One region of the Cytobacillus sp. FSL R7-0680 genome, then DNA from elsewhere that is predicted to be linked to it. Evidence: riboswitches for the same ligand, from Rfam matches in the RefSeq annotation. Region 1 holds a riboswitch; each other region holds the start of a gene.
The links. A riboswitch is a leader RNA that binds a small molecule or an ion and turns the genes downstream of it on or off. The one in region 1 is predicted to bind S-adenosylmethionine.
Positions count from the first base shown of each region.

Region 1 (6,339 bases):
TGATAATCGGATTAAGTCTTCAGGTACACCTGCTTGTTTTAACCCATCTTGATTAAGTTGTTGATGCGTTGTGCTTGCTGGATGTATAATAAGACTTTTTGCATCACCTACATTCGCTACATGTGCGAACAGCTCAACCGAATTAATAACCTTCGCACCTGCTTCACGCCCACCAGATATGCCAAAAACGACAACTGCCCCTGCACCTTTAGATAAATATTTGTCTGCTAATTCTTTATTAGGATGGTTGTCATCGCCCGGATAAAGTACCCAATTAACAGCAGAGTGATTATTTAAATATTGCACAATTTTTTTCGTATTAGCAATATGTTCTTTCATTCGAACCGTTAACGTTTCTAAACCTAACGTAAATTGGAAGGCGCTTTGTGCACTTAGTGCTGGACCTAAATCTCTTAGAAGCTGCACTCTCGCTTTAGTAATATATGCTACAGGGCCAAGTGCCTCACTATATACTAAATCGTTATAGCTTGTATCCGGCTGACTTAATCCTGGATACTTCTCTGAGTTCCAATCAAATTTACCACCGTCAACAATGATCCCCCCCATTGTCGTCCCATTCCCAAGTAACCATTTCGTAGCAGAATGAACAACAATATCTGCGCCATGCTCAATCGGCCGACATAGATAAGGAGTTGCAAATGTGTTATCAACCACTAACGGCACACCATGTTCATGGGCGATATTTGAAACTGTTTCAATATCTAGTACTTGTAAACTCGGGTTACCAATGGTTTCGGCAAATACAGCTCGTGTCTTCTCATTGATTGCTGCTCGTAGTTCCTCTTCATTATTAATATCGATAAGCCTAACGTTGATGCCGTACTTTGGTAAAGTGACTGTAAATAAATTATATGTACCTCCATATAAATTAGAGGCAGCTACAATTTCATCACCCGCTTGAACAATATTAAGAAGAGCTAAGTAAATGGCTGCTTGCCCGCTTGCTAATGCTAATGCGCCTGTTCCCCCTTCTAACAATGCAACTCTTTCCTCAAACACAGTAACCGTTGGATTATGAATACGAGAATAAATATATCCTGTTTCTTTTAAGCCAAATAAGTCTTGCGCATGCTCTGTATTCTGGAATTGATAAGCATTATTTTGATAGATTGGGACCGCTCTTGCCCCTGTTACTGGATCAGGTTTTAGCCCACCATGAACACCAATTGTTTCAAATCGAAGTTGCTTTTCTTTTTCTGCCATTTTACATCTCTCCTCTTTTTTAAATTGGAAAGAAAAGACGACCAAAAACCCTCTTCACAAAGAAGAGGGTTTATCATCTCTTCTTATCTACCAGAGCTTTTATGCTCTGCTGGAATTAGCACCGTGTATCAAACAACCGGTTGCCGGGTTTCATAGGGCCAGTCCCTCCACCACTCTCGATAAGAATATTTAATTTTCTAATTATTCTAAGGATAGAATAACAACCTTTTTTTGGGAAGTCAATCTTTTTTTAGGACATTTGATGTATTTATGATTATTTTTGATTTAATACGAAAATGGCATCTAATTTTAATAATTGTCTAAAAGTCGACTTAAGGATGATATGCTTTTCATCCACTTGTTTCTTTAGACTCGTACGCCCTTGAAGCAAAGAATGAAAGTGGTCAGCAGTAGTTTGAATGTTTATATGATAATTTTTCAATGGGCGAGTATGTTTAATTAGCAGCCTTTTACGGTCTAATGTCAAATACATTAGATTTTGTTCTAATTCTACTCGAATCCTTATAGGTTCCTTTAACATCATTAAAATATGATCATTTACTCTTAAAGATTGATTAAAATGATAAATGAGTTCCTCTATTGAAACCACCCCCAGCCCGCGTCTTATATTCTATAATTCTGTTCCAAGAAATGATTTCCTTCTCCTAACTATCGACTTTAACTGACAGAACATTTATTTCCAACAATGTTCACAACCTATTTCCCGAGAAATATGTCAAAAGCTAGACTTATCGACAGAAAAAAGAAATATCCCATCGATTCATCTGCCTAGAATGAGTGAGGGGTGTAATTAAACATTTACGCAACCCCCCTTGATTAAAAGCATAAGAAAACCACTTATTCCTAAACAATAAGTGGTTTTAAAATTGAGACTGTAATTCATATGATTGAATTTGTTCAAGTAAATAAGGTACTGAATGGAAAGCATAAAGCTTATCAACTAACTCTCCTTTTTTAAACACAAGTAAACACGGTACACTTTCAATTTCATACTTTTCTGCCACTGCTGGCAAAAAATTCAGGTCGGCTTTACCTATAGGAAGGTTCTGCAACAGTTGCTCAGTAATTGTTAGCATTTTCCCGGCAACTTGACATGTCCCACACATAGGAGTAAATAAATAAAATAAGCCGGATTGCTTCCTTGCGATCAAATCATTTAAGTCATTGTTTGACCAGTCAATCATGTTATCATCCTTTATCTAAATACTCGGTATATATATCTATATTTGCACTTATTAAGGCTGTAGCTAAATGATGCGCAGGTGCCGCCTCGACTTCACGATACATTTTATCAATATAGATATGCTCTGCCTCTGGTAACTCTCTCTTAAATTGTTTACGAAGTTTTTCTCCTGATGCGTCAGCATCGACTAATATATAGACTTCCTTCCCAATTAAATAATCAATTAATTCATCCAACTTCGAAGTGCCAATCGTTCCATTTGTACATAAGATCTCTACAGGTTCTCTGATTAGTCCTTTCACTTTTCGTTTGTCAGATTTACCTTCAACAATAATCACTTTATTGCCATGTTCTATATGCATGCTCATCACCTAATATATATCATTTATATATTTTATAATAGTAAGCCTTTTTACATTTGAAAACTTTTCAGCACTCATCTGGTATGTCTATATAGAAATTTAGAAAAAGGTCAAACCATTTAATGATTTGACCTTCTTTATTTAACTACAATTAATCTTCTTTTGTCATTTCTTCATATTGTTCAGCTGTCATTAGCTTGTCAATTTCACTTGCATCGGATGGCTCAACAACAATCATCCATGCTTTCTCGTAAGGAGATTCATTCACAAATTCTGGACTATCGCTAAGTTCTTCGTTAATCTCAACGATTTTACCACTAATTGGTGCATATAACTCAGAAACTGTTTTAACAGATTCTACGCTACCAAACGGTTCATCAGCAGTTACTTCATCTCCTACTTCTGGAAGCTCAACAAATACGATATCTCCAAGTTCTGATTGAGCAAAGTATGTAATACCAATACGAACTTTATCTCCTTCTGTTTTTACCCACTCGTGTTCTTCTGAATAACGTAATTCTTTAGGTGTGCTCATGTTTCATACCTCCATTAATTTAGGAAATTGTTTATTTTAATGACCGAATAAACGATCGTTTAAAACGTATAAAGCGCATCCACCATTTACAGCCAATTTTGTTCAAATTCTAGCTCTTTAAATCCGACTGTTACTTTCGTACCATCCGTTGTTAATGGACGTTTAATTAACATTCCATCCGATGCTAATAAATCTAACAGTTCCGACTCTGAGGCCGTTTTCACTCGGTCTTTTAATCCTAACTCACGATACTTTTGACCGCTTGTGTTGAAAAATTTTTTTAGCTCTAACCCACTCTTTTTGTAAAGATCTTCTAATTCCTTGCGGGATGGAGGATTTTCCACTATATGTATTGCATCATAGGCTATTTCATGTTCATCTAGCCATTTTTTCGCTTTTCGGCAAGTACCACATTTAGGATACCAATAGAAAGTAAGTGCCATGTTTTCACCACCTATTTTATCATACCTATATTCATGAATACTATCGTTTCATTAGCATAACATATTTCTTTTTATTTTCATAACGAAGAATTGTAATTATTATCATATTAAAAACAAAACAAAGAGGCCCAAATTTGTTCTTGAGCCTCAAGTCATAAACTTCGCAAATGGAGGAAGTAAATAGGTTACTTTCCTTCACTTTATTCAAGATAAATATTATACTACAAACCTTTCAGCTTCAATAATTTTCTCAGCCGCTTGACGTTTTTTCGCAATTACATTTGTTGGAGTATGTCTCGTAAACTTCTTAAGCGCTGAAAGCATCATTCGTAATGTATCGCCTTCTTCCACACCTACTAAAGTTTCTTTCGCAATCAACTCAATTTGATTAAATGCTTCTTGGCAGAAAATTTGTGTGTATAATAGCTTTTGCTCAGCTTTTGCTACTCCGTCTTTTACAATGGCTTTTTCAGTACGAAGAACAGTAGATTCCATAGAATAGGCGTAAGAAACCAGATCAGCAATATTCACAAGAACTTCTTGCTCTTTATCCAAAGCTTTTCCGTATTTTTGTGCACATAAACCTGCTGCAAGTAATGCGATTTTCTTAGCGTTCTTTACAAGATATTTCTCTTGCTCTAATGCTTCAGAACCTGGCTCTTCTGGCATCATCATCATCAATTCCTCTTGAAGTGCCATTGCTTTTTCGAATAAAGGCAGTTCACCTTTCATTGCTTTTCTAACATACGTTCCTGGTACTAAAAGACGGTTGATTTCGTTTGTTCCTTCGAAGATTCGATTGATTCTAGAATCACGGTAAGCTCTTTCTACTTCATATTCTGCCATAAAGCCATAACCACCATGTAATTGAACTGCCTCATCAACTACATAATCTAGAACTTCGGTAGAGAAGAACTTATTAAGTGAGCATTCTATTGCATATTCAGCAATAGACTTCGCTACTTCTTTACCGTCTTTGACTTCTTCATCACTCAATTGACTCATTCTGTCATCAAATAGACCCACTGTACGGTAAACGGAGCTTTCAGCTGCATAAATTTTACTTGCCATTGTTCCGAATTTTTCCTTCGTTAAATTAAAAGAAGAAATAGGCGTACTGAATTGTTGACGTTGGTTAGCGTAAGTTACCCCTAATTTAAAGGCATGCTTAGAACCACCTACTGCACCTACACCAAGTTTGTAACGACCAATATTCAAAATGTTAAAGGCAATGACATGACCACGACCAATTTCACCTAGTACATTTTCAACTGGTACTTGTGCATCTTCTAAAATAAGTGTTCTTGTAGACGAGCTCTTAATACCCATTTTCTTTTCTTCAGCACCTGTTGATACACCCGGATATTCTCTTTCAACAATAAAAGCTGTGAATTGGTCACCGTTTATTTTGGCATAAACAACGAACACATCGGCAAACCCAGCATTCGTAATCCATTGTTTTTCCCCATTTAATAAATAATGTGTGCCTTCTGCGTTTAATTTAGCAGTTGTTTTTGCTCCTAATGCATCAGATCCTGAACTTGGTTCTGTTAGTGCATAGGCAGCTAATTTTTCGCCTGTCGCAAGCACCGGTAAGTATTTTTGCTTTTGCTCTTCATTCCCGAACAATACAATTGGAAGAGAACCAATACCTACATGGGCACCGTGTGAGATAGAGAAACCACCGACACGTGACATTTTTTCAGCGATAAGTGCTGAACTTACCTTATCTAAACCGAGTCCACCGTATTCCTCTGGCACATCTGTACCAAGTAAGCCCAAGTCACCAGCTTTTTTCAATAGTTTTACAGAGCGATCGAATTCATGCTGTTCTAAATAATCCACTTGAGGGACCACTTCATTTGTCACATAATCTTCTGTTGTTTTCGCAATCATGATTTGTTCTTCGCTAAAATCCTCTGGTGTGTACATATTTTCATAAGAAATATCTTCAATTAAAAAGCTTCCACCTTTAATAAATTTTTCAGTTTGATTTGACACGTTCATCATCCTCCATCTTCATTCTTTATGCTTTTTGCAGTTTTTGTTAACATTGTTTTTTCAAAGGTAGTTAAATAGAACTTTCACTTCGGTTCATTGCGCATCAGACACTCACTTTTTTCAGGGCTCAGATTTCTTTGATCTATTAACCGCAGGAGTCGAGTGTCTTCCACTCTATAACACTATTGGTTTAAAAAACGAACTTAGTCGTTTTTAAAGAAGTTCAAACACACCTGCGGCACCCATTCCGCCACCAATGCACATCGTTACAACACCAAATTGCTCGTTTCTACGCTTCATTTCATGAATTAATGATAGTGTTAGCTTAGCCCCAGTACACCCAAGTGGATGCCCTAAAGCAATAGCTCCCCCGTTAACATTCACTTTTTCTTCATCCAACCCTAATTCTCTAATGACTTGAATGGATTGAGAAGCAAAAGCTTCATTTAGTTCGAATAATCCGACATCTGATAGCTCTAACCCCGCTAGTTTTAAAGCTTTAGGAATTGCTACAATTGGCCCAATCCCCATAACCTCTGGCGGCACGCCTCCGACAGCAAAAGAACGAAA
Region 1 covers NZ_JBBPAO010000001.1:2,694,679-2,701,017, forward strand. The annotation lists gene MKY26_RS13425 (O-acetylhomoserine aminocarboxypropyltransferase/cysteine synthase family protein) at 1-1,224, opposite strand, end outside; SAM riboswitch class I at 1,305-1,410, opposite strand; gene MKY26_RS13430 (hypothetical protein) at 1,499-1,834, opposite strand; gene MKY26_RS13435 (thioredoxin family protein) at 2,106-2,429, opposite strand; gene MKY26_RS13440 (toprim domain-containing protein) at 2,434-2,796, opposite strand; gene gcvH (glycine cleavage system protein GcvH) at 2,942-3,325, opposite strand; gene MKY26_RS13450 (arsenate reductase family protein) at 3,412-3,768, opposite strand; gene MKY26_RS13455 (acyl-CoA dehydrogenase family protein) at 3,985-5,769, opposite strand; gene MKY26_RS13460 (acetyl-CoA C-acetyltransferase) at 5,983-6,339, opposite strand, start outside.

Region 2 (6,339 bases), 1.0 Mb from region 1:
GGTAACGATTGATAAATATTAGGATAAAAGGGGTACTCGTATGAATAACAATTACAAATGAAAGATACAAAGGTTATATCGGAAGAAAATTAATGAAAATAAGCAAGATGAGGCCGCAAATGGTCTAGAGCTTCTCCTCGTCGTTTTGATTGTAGTGGTGTTCGTTTTTTGAGTGCGAATGTGAACTGGTTTTGACGTAGTATCATCTCTGATTTGGTAAACGAAAAGGTACAAATACCCAACCAACAGTAATCTGAATAAATAAGAGAGGATGCACCCACTATGAAAAAACTGTTCCTAAATATGATAAGTATTATTTCTTTCGCCCCTTTTATTACACAAGTCACGCAAGCAGATGTGACGAATAATCTGCGGAAGTTAAAGGATTATAGTTGGTTTAATGCTTATTTGCAGAATGAGATTTATCGCAACTTAATCATCCATAATGTCCGGGTACGGAATGTGATTGGTGAATTTAACGAAAAGAGATTTAACCATGGTTCTTATCAGAAGAAGATGGATAAGAAACTAAACACTGTACTATTAAACGAGGAAATCCGAACGAATGTATAATCGTTCGGATTTCTGTTTGTTTATTTTCCTTTTTTTACAAGTAATTTTTCCCGCGAGAGTTTGGCAGCTTGCACCATGACTGTTAGGGCTGCGACGGTTTCGTCAATGCCTCTTGTTTTGAGGCCGCAGTCAGGGTTAATCCAGAAAAGTTGTGGGTCTAGTACTTGTAAGGCACGATCGATGTTTTTCGTTAGTTCGTCGAGTTGTGGCACCCGAGGGCTGTGAATGTCATATACACCTAAGCCGATACCTTGTTCGTAGGTGCTTTCTTCAAATGAGTGAATGAGTTCGCCGTGGCTTCTTGATGTTTCAATGGAGATGACATCAGCGTCGAGTGCTTGAATGCTTGAGATAATGTCTTCGAAATCGGAGTAGCACATATGCGTATGAATTTGTGTTTCATTTCTGACTGAAGTGGTGGCTAGTCTAAAAGCATAAACAGCAGCGTTCAGATAATCTTCCCACTTCTCTTGTTTGAGTGGTAATCCTTCACGAATGGCTGGTTCGTCTACTTGAATCATCCGGATACCATTTGCTTCTAGTGTTTCTACTTCTTCTCGAAGGGCAAGGGCAATTTGGTTTGCGACTTCGTAACGAGGGATATCGTCGCGGACAAATGACCAGTTTAAAATCGTAATCGGACCAGTGAGCATACCTTTTACCGGGTGATCTGTTAAGGACTGGGCATAGACTGTTTCTGTAACTGTCATTGGCTGTTCAAATGAGACATCTCCATAAATGAGTGGTGGTTTGACACAACGAGAGCCATAAGACTGCACCCAACCGAATTTTGTGAATTGGAATCCGGCTAATTTTTCACCGAAGTATTCGACCATATCTGTGCGCTCGAATTCGCCATGAACAAACACATCAAGGCCTAGCTCTTCTTGAATATCAATCCACTTTTTAATTTCCGTTTTGATATATGTTTGATAGTCAGTAGCAGTTAACTCTCCTTTACGCCATTTTAAACGATTTCTTCTCACTTCCTGTGTTTGTGGGAAGCTTCCAATCGTTGTTGTAGGTAGGAGTGGTAGTTGGAAGGATGTTTTTTGTGTTGCTTGACGAACAGAATAAGGTGCTTCGCGCTCTGCTAGTGATGATGGTAAGTTTTGAATGGCTGTTTGTACTTGTTGATTGTTTCTAATAGAAGATTGATTTAGTGCCTCGATAGCAGTTCGTCTCTCGTTTATCTCATCTTGGATTTCCTCTCTTCCTTCTCTTATTCCTTTCGTTAGCACTACGATTTCTTGTAATTTTTCATCAGCAAAGGCGAGTGCGGTCTTTAATGTATGATCAAGTGTTTCTTCAATTTTGACTGAAACGGGTACATGCAATAAGCTGGATGAAGGCTGGATGATTAAGCGATCTTTCGGAACTATTTCTGTAATTTCTTCTATAAGAGAGAGCTTATTATCAAGTTTGGCGCCCCATATATTACGGCCATCGATGACACCTGCAGCTAATACTTTATCACTTGGGAAGCCGAATTTTTGTAAGGAAGCGAGGTTTTGACCTGCATCATGGACGAAATCAAGGCCGATCGCTTGCACAGGTAAAGAGGTAACAGCTTCATAATAAGTGATGCTTTCAAAATACGTTTGTAAAATGATATTTATCTGTGGTGCTGCCTCGTGTAATGTTTGGTAAACTGCTTGATAGAGTGAGATGTCTTCTTCTGTGAGGGTAGTTGCTAAAATAGGTTCATCGATTTGTACCCACAAGGCACCTTCTTGCTGTAATTCTTTTAAAATTTGTGCATAAAGAGGAACGAATTGATTGACGATTGATTTGAATTCACTTTCTTTATAGCCTTTTGATAATTTCACAAACGTAATCGGGCCCAAGATAACCGGTTTCCCGTCGATTTCAAGCTTCTCTTTTCCTTCTTTATAAAAGGCAAGTGGCCGGTTTTCAGCAAGTGTTGGCGTGAGGTTGTTGAGTTCTGGCACGATGTAGTGATAGTTTGTGTTAAACCATTTGGTCATTTCAGCTGCCACGGCATCTTTGTTCCCTCTGGCAATATCAAAATACGTTTCGATATCAACTTTCCCACCTCTGTATGTAAAACGCTCAGGAACAAGTCCAAACATCACAGCTGTATCAAGGACATGATCATACAGTGTGAAATCGCCAACCGGGATGAGATCAACGCCAAGTTGTTTTTGCTTCTCGAGAGAGGATAAACGAATGACTTCCATTTGTTGCAGAAAAGTCTCTTTATTCAACTTACCACTCCAAAATTGTTCTAGAGCTTTCTTCCACTCCCGCTTCTCGCCAATTCTTGGATAACCTACATTTGAACTTTTTACTTCAGTCAATTTAAACACTCCTTTAGATTGTATTTTCTCAACAAAAAATCTCTCTATTTATTATTAAATGAGAGATTCATACGCAATATTAACTAGAGTTGAGACCATTTGATTTGCTCAACACGTATTCATCACTCCTCTCTATGCATCCGTAGAGTCTAAGTGCAAACAACAGACAGGTCTCCTGACTTCGGATTATCGCTCGTTATCCCTTCCCATTTCTATTATGAAATAGTGGTCAATGATAAGTCGCTCTCCTTCACAGTGGCGGGACCGTGCCGGCATTCCACCGGGCTTCCCTTTTAAGCAATCATGCATCTGTTGCCTTTGTTATTAAGTTTTGAAAATACAAAAGACCTCTCTAATTAAAAATAGAGAGGTCTTTATCCTCTCTTATTTGCCAAAGCTATTACACTTTGCAGGAATTAGCACCTTTTTAACAAATAATTGTTAAAGGTTGCTGGGTTTCATCGGGCCAGTCCCTCCACCTCTCTGAATAAGAGAATTACATATTTATAATATTTTGAATTTTACAGATAGATTAGCATAATAAATGGAAGCTGTCAAAATAAATTCTTCATGAGTGATATATATCATCAGATTCAAGCCACTTGCGAAATTTATGTAGATGGTAATAATGCTTGCCATTAAGAATGACTTTTGGTGCGTGAGGATGCTTCTGTAATAGATCCTTCATGTCTGCTTCACTTAAATAAAAGTAAAGATGAAGGTGGCTTTGCTCCACAAGTAAATGATTCATATTACCTTCATTTTTACTACTAAATTGCTTCAACCCATTGCCTATGAAATAGCCAAGTAATGCTAAACCGACGGCAATCCAAATAAAATTCAACTCGAATTCCAATTTGTACTCCCCCTTAAATACATATATATCTACTTTAACATCTCCTAACGAATAGTAATAATATATTTTTTAGTGCCGAATCGGATCAATGCCCCCATAATTAAACCAATCTACCCTGTCTATCGCACCATCTTTCATAGATTGTATACTTGTCCGAGAACAAAATTGGCCAAGCTGTATATATTGATATTACTTAGTGTTTTTCTCGGGTTTGTGATGGAAAAGGCTATAGTTAGCACAAAGGAGACTATTAATTTTGCTGAAGGAGAGAAGTGAAGTGTTATGAATCTATCTGTTATTATTCCCATTCAGAATGAAGAATCTACGTTGTCAGCCGTTTTAGAAGAGTTAGTGAAGATTGAGCCATATGAAATCATCGCTGTTTTGAATGGTTCAACAGATGGATCGGAGAAAATAGCGGAAGCATTTGAATGTAGAAAGCTTGTTTATAAAGAACCTCTAGGGGTGGATATTGGACGAGCAATTGGTGCAAGGGAGGCAAAAGGGGATACGCTTCTTTTTATTGATGGTGATATTGTCGTTAGAGCTCAGGAGCTACAAGCACTGCTTGATGGCATTCGGGATGGGGCTGATATTGCCCTAAATGATTTAAGCTGGACAATGAAGCGCCCCATTAGACCACATCCGACAGCAGTATCAAAGTTCTCTCTTAATCATTTTTTAGGTAAAGGTGAGTTATCCGTTAATTCCTTAGTCGCTGTTCCTCATGTGATGAAAAAATCAGCGCTTGATACAATTGGTTGGGAGAATTTAGCTTGTCCGCCATTAGCTCATAGTATAGCTGTGATGAAAGAATTAAAGATGAGTGCACCAGTAGCCATTGATGTGATTGCTACAAATAAGATTCGACCGAAACATCAACAGAAGATTACGGGCTCCTCTTTTTCATTTTCAACAAGTTTAATAATTGGTGACCATTTACGTGCAGTGGCCCAACTGATTGAAGAGAGAGGATATCGCGGTGGTTTAAACGATGGCAGGCGAAATCGGCAATCTTTTAAGGAATATGTACAAGCCTTTTCGGTAAAGGAAGAGAAACGAGCGAAGTATAGTGCGATTATTCCTGTAGGGAAGGAGCCGGATACGATTGCTGAAGTGATTGCTGAGGTAAAGAAGGCAGGCATTGATGAAATCATTGTTGTGTTAAATGGAGCAGATGAACGAACAAAGGAAAAGGTAGAAAAGTCAGGTGTGAAAGTGATTGCGTTTGACCAGGCACTCGGACATAACATTCCAAGAGCGATTGGTGGGCTTCACAGTACAGGAGATATCTGTTTGTTCTTAGATAGTGATTTTGTTATCAAAGCAGAAGATTTAACCCCTTTTATACATGCTGTAGAAGAAGGGGCAGATATTGCTTTAAATGATTTAGAAATATTGCTCGACCGTGCCCATCCGTTGCATTCTGTGAGTGCTGCTAAGTACCTTCTGAATATGGCACTGAAAAGAGAGGACCTCACCGTTAATTCTCTCACTGCTATTCCACATGCAATGAGCAGGAAAGTGATTGACGAGATTGGTATCCTCACATTAATGTCTCCACCGTTATTTCAAGCAAAGGCAATTCTAAAAGGATTTAAAGTCGAATCCATTCATTATGTCGATGTCGTCAAGCCAAATAAAATTAGAAAACAGCATCACAGGCAAGCCGATGGTCGGGTCGAATCAACTGACCGGATTCTAGGTGACCACATTGAAGCATTTTCATATTTACTATCGTTCAATCAGAGATGCGGTTATACAGATGGCAATCGAAAATGGGACATGCTCCAAGGTCAAATAGATAGAGTTGCTGTTATTGGTCTCGGCTATGTTGGTCTCCCACTGGCTCTCCACTTAGCAAAAAAGGGCTGTCATGTAACGGGCATCGATCAAGATACTCATAAGATTGAGTTATTACAGCAAGGGAGCAGTTATATTCCTGATGTAAAAGATGAAGAGCTGCAAGCGGTTCTAAATTTCATTCCAAAACATACGGATGCAGCTATAGCTTTGCTTAAAGCCGCTGAGTATATCATCGTCACAGTTCCAACCCCAATTGACGAACATCATGAACCGGATTTAAGAGCGATGATTGCCGTTACTAACTATCTTTGCCAATATTTACAGACGGGACAAACGATTATTTATGAAAGCTCTACTTATCCGGGAACAGTAGAAGAGGTGATTGAGCCTATATTCACACGCCATCACTTTAAAGCTGGGGAAGACTACTACTTATGTTATTCACCCGAGAGAATTGATCCTGCAAATAAGCAATATACGTTAGCCTCTATCCCAAAAGTAATTAGTGGTCAAACAGAGAGCTCTCTTGCGAAAATTGATCAGTTTTATGCAAAGTATTTTGCTGAAGTTGTGCCAGTAAGCTCGCCGAAAGTTGCAGAGTTAGCTAAGTTATTTGAAAATACACAGCGATTAGTCAATATTTCACTAGTGAATGAGTTGGACGAGCTATGTGAACGATTAGACATTGATTTTTATGAAGCCCTGCAGGCAGCTGCGACAAAGCCATTTGGATTTACTCCTTATTGGCCTGGTCCGGGAATAGGTGGACATTGTATCCCTGTT
Region 2 covers NZ_JBBPAO010000001.1:3,726,580-3,732,918, forward strand. The annotation lists gene MKY26_RS18620 (anti sigma factor C-terminal domain-containing protein) at 1-22, shown strand, start outside; gene MKY26_RS18625 (hypothetical protein) at 283-573, shown strand; gene metE (5-methyltetrahydropteroyltriglutamate--homocysteine S-methyltransferase) at 594-2,894, opposite strand; cobalamin riboswitch at 3,043-3,222, opposite strand; SAM riboswitch class I at 3,276-3,388, opposite strand; gene MKY26_RS18635 (DNA-binding protein) at 3,463-3,750, opposite strand; partial or broken gene MKY26_RS18640 (glycosyltransferase family 2 protein) at 4,033-5,544, shown strand; gene MKY26_RS18645 (nucleotide sugar dehydrogenase) at 5,536-6,339, shown strand, end outside.
Region 2: another riboswitch for S-adenosylmethionine. It lies ahead of metE (5-methyltetrahydropteroyltriglutamate--homocysteine S-methyltransferase); the one in region 1 lies ahead of MKY26_RS13425 (O-acetylhomoserine aminocarboxypropyltransferase/cysteine synthase family protein).

Region 3 (6,339 bases), 2.4 Mb from region 1:
AGAATATTGAATTTAATGATATTCGCAAAACTGGTCTTATGGGGAATATAGATAAAAAGAGAACAATGATGTCAGCTTTTAAGCGAAATGCGATGCACGGGAAATCAGCTTTTCACCCCATTTATCAAGAAGACTTAAAGTTCAAGACTTGGAATGAAGTCGTGAAGCCTGAATCGAAAGCAGTTGTGCTAGCAATGATGGATACAAGTGGTTCGATGGGTATCTGGGAGAAATATATGGCGAGAAGTTTCTTCTTTTGGATGACTCGGTTTTTACGAACGAAATATGAAACGGTAGAAATTGAATTTATTGCGCATCATACAGAAGCAAAGGTAGTATCAGAAGAAGATTTCTTTTCTAAAGGAGAAAGTGGCGGCACAATCTGTTCGTCTGCTTATCGTAAAGCATTGGAGTTAATTGATCAAAAGTATAACCCAGTCAGATATAATATATATCCATTCCATTTCTCAGATGGGGATAATTTAACTTCAGATAATGCAAGATGTGTAAAACTTGTTGAAGAGTTAATGAAAGTATCAAGTATGTTTGGCTACGGGGAAGTGAATCAATATAACCGCCATTCCACTTTAATGTCAGCATACAAAAATATAAAAAATGATTTGTTCCGTTATTATATTTTAAAGCAGAAGGCTGATGTATTCCATGCGATGAAAGGCTTTTTTAAAGAACAAGAACAGAAGGAAAAGTTGGCTTAATGAGAGCCTGTTTTGAAAGGTTCGCAACTAAGTTCTGAAGTGTAATAGCTTACTTACGAGCGTTTCGGAGGCAGGTTTTGAAAAATGATGAGAACAAAGCAATCGAGCTTTTTAGTTATATCACAGCGATTGATGCTGTGTTTTTTTTTGCTCAACTGACTTAGCCCTATGTAGATTTGAGCACTTTTATCTGTAATTCTTTTAAGTAGCTCTCTTCATCTACTTATGTCATAATTTTCATAAAGAGTAATATGGAGGGGTTTCCTTTGCACAAAATTCAAGATTTAGGTAATGATATTAAACTGATTGATTTAATGGATTTACAAACACCTGAGCGTACGGGGGCGTATATATTAGGTGCTGAAGAATTAACAGTGATTGAAACAAGTGCTAGTCCTTCGATTCCCCATCTTATAGAAGGAATGCAGGAATTGAACATTAACCTTGAAGACATCAAGCATATTATTGTCACTCATGTACATTTAGACCATGCTGGGGGAACTGGTTTGTTCTTAGAACAATGTCCAGAAGCAAAAGTATATGTTCATCCAAGAGGTAAACGGCATTTAGCTGACCCTAGTAAATTAATTGCTGGTGCTAGAATGGTATATGGCGATGATTTTGATCAACTATTTAATCCGATTGTGCCAATTGATGAGAAGAGATTAGTCGCGATGGAAGAGGGACAATCATTGGATATCGGTGGGCGTTTGTTAACTTTCTATGATACCCCTGGCCATGCAAAGCACCACTTTTCAATCCATGATTCGAAAAGTAATGGCTTCTTTACTGGCGATACAATTGGCGTATTTTATCCTAACATAGCAAGAAAAGGTTATCCATTAGTTCTGCCATCGACTTCTCCTAATCAATTTAATCCAGAGGCGATGTTATCTTCTGTTGAAAAAATCGAATCACTTCAACCACAACATATCTTTTTTGGGCATTATGGTGAGGGCCCTGAACCAAAGGATGTTTTTACTCAAATTCGTTATTGGTTACCTATATTTACTTCAGTTGCAGATGACGTTTTTCTCCAAGGAAATGACATAATAAAAATGCAAGAAGCCATACAATCGGAATTGTTGGAACAAGTAAAACATTATTTATTAACAGCGCACGATGTTGAACTTAGTGCAGAGGATAAGAAGCTAATAGGCTTAGATTTAAATGTCTGCACAATGGGGATGATTGATAGATTGCAGAAAGTGAAATAAAGATTTAAGTCGTGTGGTTTGGAGGTAATTAACATGGATTTGGAAGAAATAAGATCAGAGATACAGCATCGTCAATCAGATATATTGGGTAGCTCCAGATTGGTTAAATTCGCTGTTCTTCTTCCCCTAATAGAAAAAGATAGAGAAATACATATTTTGTTTGAAGTACGGTCTTTATCTATGAGAAGACAGCCAGGGGAAATTTGCTTTCCTGGGGGGAAAATGGATCAAGACGATGTGGATTTAATAGAGACGGCAAAAAGGGAGACCAGTGAAGAGTTAGGTATCCCAATTGGAGAAGTCTCTGTTTTTTCAGAACTTGATTATGTAGTGACACCTTATGATACAGTGATTTATCCGTTTGTAGGCACAATAGAGAGCATCAGTGATCTTAAGCTAAATCCAGAGGAAGTGGATCAAATTTTCACAGTACCACTTGCTTATTTTTTGAAAGAGGGACCATCTATTCATTATATTGAGATGAAGCCAGAGCCTAATAGTAGCTTTCCCTATCATCTCATTCCTAATGGGGAAAAATATAAATGGCAAACGCGGAGGATGCAAGAAATTTTTTATACTTATAAAGGTCATGTGATATGGGGGTTAACAGCTAAGATACTGTATCATTTTTTGACGCTTATCCAGGATGAAAATAAATAAATTTTCAAAATGTTATTGACGATTCCCTATAAAAGGGTATATGATGTTAAACAAATAAATATGAACTTCTTATCCAGAGAGGCGGAGGGACTGACCCAGAGAAGCCTCGGCAACCAGCAATCTTTTGTATGGTGCTAATTTCAGAGGATATTATCCAAAGATAAGGAGAAGGTGAGCTCGTTAATTCAAAGCCCTTCTGCCTCTTCTAGGTAGAAGGGCTTTTTATGTGATAGAGCTAATATTTTATTGGAATATAAAATATATTCAGATTTCATATTGACGACAAATCATTTTTTGGATATAATTCTATTTGTAATTAAAGTATTAACGCTTTAAAAAATAAAATATTTCTTATCGAGAGTGACGGAGGGATCAGGCCCTATGAAGTCCGGCAACCTTCAAGCAATTGCTTGAAAAGGTGCTAAATCCTGCAGGCAGTAAATGTCTGGAAGATAAGATGAGGCAACCCCCTCTTCTTATGAAGAGGGGGTTATTTATTTTAATCATCCGACTAAAAAGTAGAGGAGAGTATATAATGACGAATCAATTTAACACTTATGATGATGAGACGATTTTATTACATGGAGGTCAATCACCAGACCCGACAACGGGATCTCGTGCAGTTCCTATTTATCAAACAAGTTCATATGTTTTTCATAATACAGACCATGCGCAAAGCCTATTTTCATTAGATGAGACGGGAAATATCTATTCACGAATCGGTAATCCAACGGTAGATGTATTAGAAAAACGTATTGCTTTATTAGAAGATGGGGTAGCGGCAGTAGCGACTTCATCTGGAATGGCAGCTATAGCTCTTTCAATTATGAATATTGCCCAAGCGGGTGATGAGATTGTTGCAGCGTCGAACCTTTATGGTGGAACATATAATCTTTTTGCCATAACACTTCCGAAATATGGGATTAAAGTTCATTTTGTTGATGGATCTGACCCTGAGAATTACCGTAAAGCGATTACGCCAAAAACTAAGGCTTTATATGGAGAGATTATTGGGAACCCAAGTCTTCATGTCCTAGATGTAGAGGCAGTTGCAAATATTGCTCATGATAATGATATTCCCCTTATTATTGATAATACTTTCGCTTCACCTTATCTTTGCAAACCAATCCAATGGGGAGCAGATATTGTCATTCATTCGGCAACAAAATGGATTGGTGGTCATGGAACAACAATTGGCGGACTTGTAGTTGATGGCGGACGATTTAATTGGAATCATGATAAGTTTCCTGGTTTTACTCAGCCAGATCCAAGTTATAACGGTATTGTTTATGCGAATGAGTTTGGTACACTCGCTTTTAGTACAAAACTTCGTGTTCAGTTGCTGCGCGATTTTGGGTCATCTTTAAGCCCACATAGTGCATTTCTTTTACTCCAAGGATTGGAAACACTCCATTTACGTATAGAGAAACATACGGAAAATGCAGCGAAGATAGCCCATTTCTTAAACGCTCATCCAGCTGTCGATTGGGTCGCATATCCAGGTTTAGCAGAGCATCCAGCGCATGAACTCGCGAAGAAATATTTAAACACTGGCTTCGGTTCCATTGTGAACTTCGGTATTAAAGGTGGCCGAGATGCGGGTAAAAAAGTGATAGATACAATTGCATTGTGGTCTCATGTAGCCAATGTAGGTGATGCGAAGTCACTCATTATTCATCCGGCTTCAACCACACATCAACAGTTAAGTGCAGAAGATTTAATTAAAAGCGGTGTAAGTGAGGAACTCATACGTTTATCAGTTGGGATTGAATCGGTTAGAGATTTAACCAATGACTTAGATCAAGCCTTCTATGAAGCGACTGGTATTTCTTCGAAGGGAGAACAAAAAGGAGAAACAGCAGTAAATGATGAAGGTGTTATTCGATGGGCATTACAATCATCCTCATTAAAAGAAGATGTGGATGGCAAAGAACTGCAAAGAGCAAAAAGGATAGCTGTTGTTGGATTAAGTGGAAATCCTGCTAGACCAAGTTACCGTTTAGCAAGAAAAATGCAAAGATTAGGTTATCAAATCGTGCCAGTTAATCCAAGAGAAACAGAAGTATTAGGTGAACAGGCATATCCAAATTTAAAATCCATTCCTTTTACCATTGATATTGTGCAAGTATTTAGAAGCCCTGAAGCTGCGATAGAAGTGGCGAAAGAGGCAGTAGAAATCCAACCGAAAGTTTTCTGGCTACAAGAAGGTGTCATTTCACCAAAAGCAGTTGAAATAGCAAAAGAAGCCGGACTTGAAGTGGTACAAAATCGCTGCACATATAAAGAGGCACAGAGATTAAGAGGTTCTATTGTAACCTTTGCTTGTGAAATTTAAAACCGAGATTGAGGAGAGTCATCGATGAAAAAATGGTTCGTATTTTTAATTGTCGTTTTATCAATTGGATTCATTAGTGCTTGCGGAGATAGTGAGGCAAGCACTGATGATAGTAATGACGAAGGAAAACCAGAAAAAATTGTTTTAGACTATGCCTATTATTCTCCAACAAGTGTAGTTTTAAAGAAATTCGGCTGGGCAGAAGAAGCGTTTGCCGAAGATGATATTGATGTTGAGTTTGTCCTCAGTCAAGGAAGTAATAAGGCACTTGAGTTTCTTAATAGTAGCAGTGTTGATTTTGGCTCAACTGCAGGTGCAGCGGCATTAATTGCAAAAGCAAATGGTGCTCCAATTGAATCAGTCTATATATACTCAAAACCAGAATGGACGGCATTAGTTGCACCGAAAGAATCAGCTATCAAATCAGTTGAAGACTTGAAGGGAAAGAAAGTAGCAGCAACGATTGGAACAGATCCATATATCTTTTTACTGCGCTCATTAAATGAAGCCGGATTAACATCAGCGGATGTTGAAATCGTTAACTTGCAACATGCTGACGGTGGAACGGCATTAACAACAGGGCAAGTAGACGCTTGGGCTGGTTTAGATCCCCATATGGCTAAATTAGAACTTGAAGCAGACACAGAATTTATTTATCGAAATATCGATTTTAACACTTATGGCACATTAAATGTGAGAAGCGAATTTGCTGAGAAGTATCCTGAACAAGTGAAAAAAGTAATTGAGCTTTATGAAAAAGCTCGTACATGGGTATTAGAAAATCCTGAAGAAGCGGCAGAGATACTGGCAGAAGAAGCACAAATCACCCTAGAGGTAGCGAAAAAAGAATTAGAGAGAAATGACTTTAATGAACCAATACCTGGTGAAGTGCAAATAGAAGCATTAAATGCTGCTGGTGAGGTTTTAAAAGAAGAAGGCATTATTAAGAGTGATGACGTAGGTAAAGTGGTTGATGAATTAATAAACCCAGATTTCTCAACAGAGGTCATTCAATAGGGTTGGTAAAGGAGAATGAATATGAAGGAAGTCATAGCGATCCCCAAAGTAAATGAGGGTAAGGAGAAGCATAGAAAAATTAACCCTAGTATTCAAAGGGTATTACTTGGAAGTATCGTGCCAATCTTACTTATTCTTGCATGGGAGTACTTGAGTCGGATCGGTGTGTTCCCTCCTCATTTACTCCCGGCTCCATCAATCATTTTGCAATCACTTATGACAATGACGACAGATGGAAGTTTATGGACACATACGAGCATTACATTATATCGCCTTGTGCTTGGTTTCTTATTTGGCACTGCTGCAGCTTTAATTATCGGCGCCGCTGTTGGCTACTTTTCAACAGTTGAAAGTTTATTAGATCCCCTGATCCAAGCTTTTCGTTCCATACCTT
Region 3 covers NZ_JBBPAO010000001.1:294,949-301,287, forward strand. The annotation lists gene yhbH (sporulation protein YhbH) at 1-716, shown strand, start outside; gene MKY26_RS01520 (MBL fold metallo-hydrolase) at 983-1,933, shown strand; gene MKY26_RS01525 (NUDIX hydrolase) at 1,967-2,593, shown strand; SAM riboswitch class I at 2,660-2,760, shown strand; SAM riboswitch class I at 2,942-3,052, shown strand; gene MKY26_RS01530 (PLP-dependent aspartate aminotransferase family protein) at 3,129-4,928, shown strand; gene MKY26_RS01535 (aliphatic sulfonate ABC transporter substrate-binding protein) at 4,953-5,945, shown strand; gene MKY26_RS01540 (ABC transporter permease) at 5,967-6,339, shown strand, end outside.
Region 3: another riboswitch for S-adenosylmethionine. It lies ahead of MKY26_RS01530 (PLP-dependent aspartate aminotransferase family protein); the one in region 1 lies ahead of MKY26_RS13425 (O-acetylhomoserine aminocarboxypropyltransferase/cysteine synthase family protein).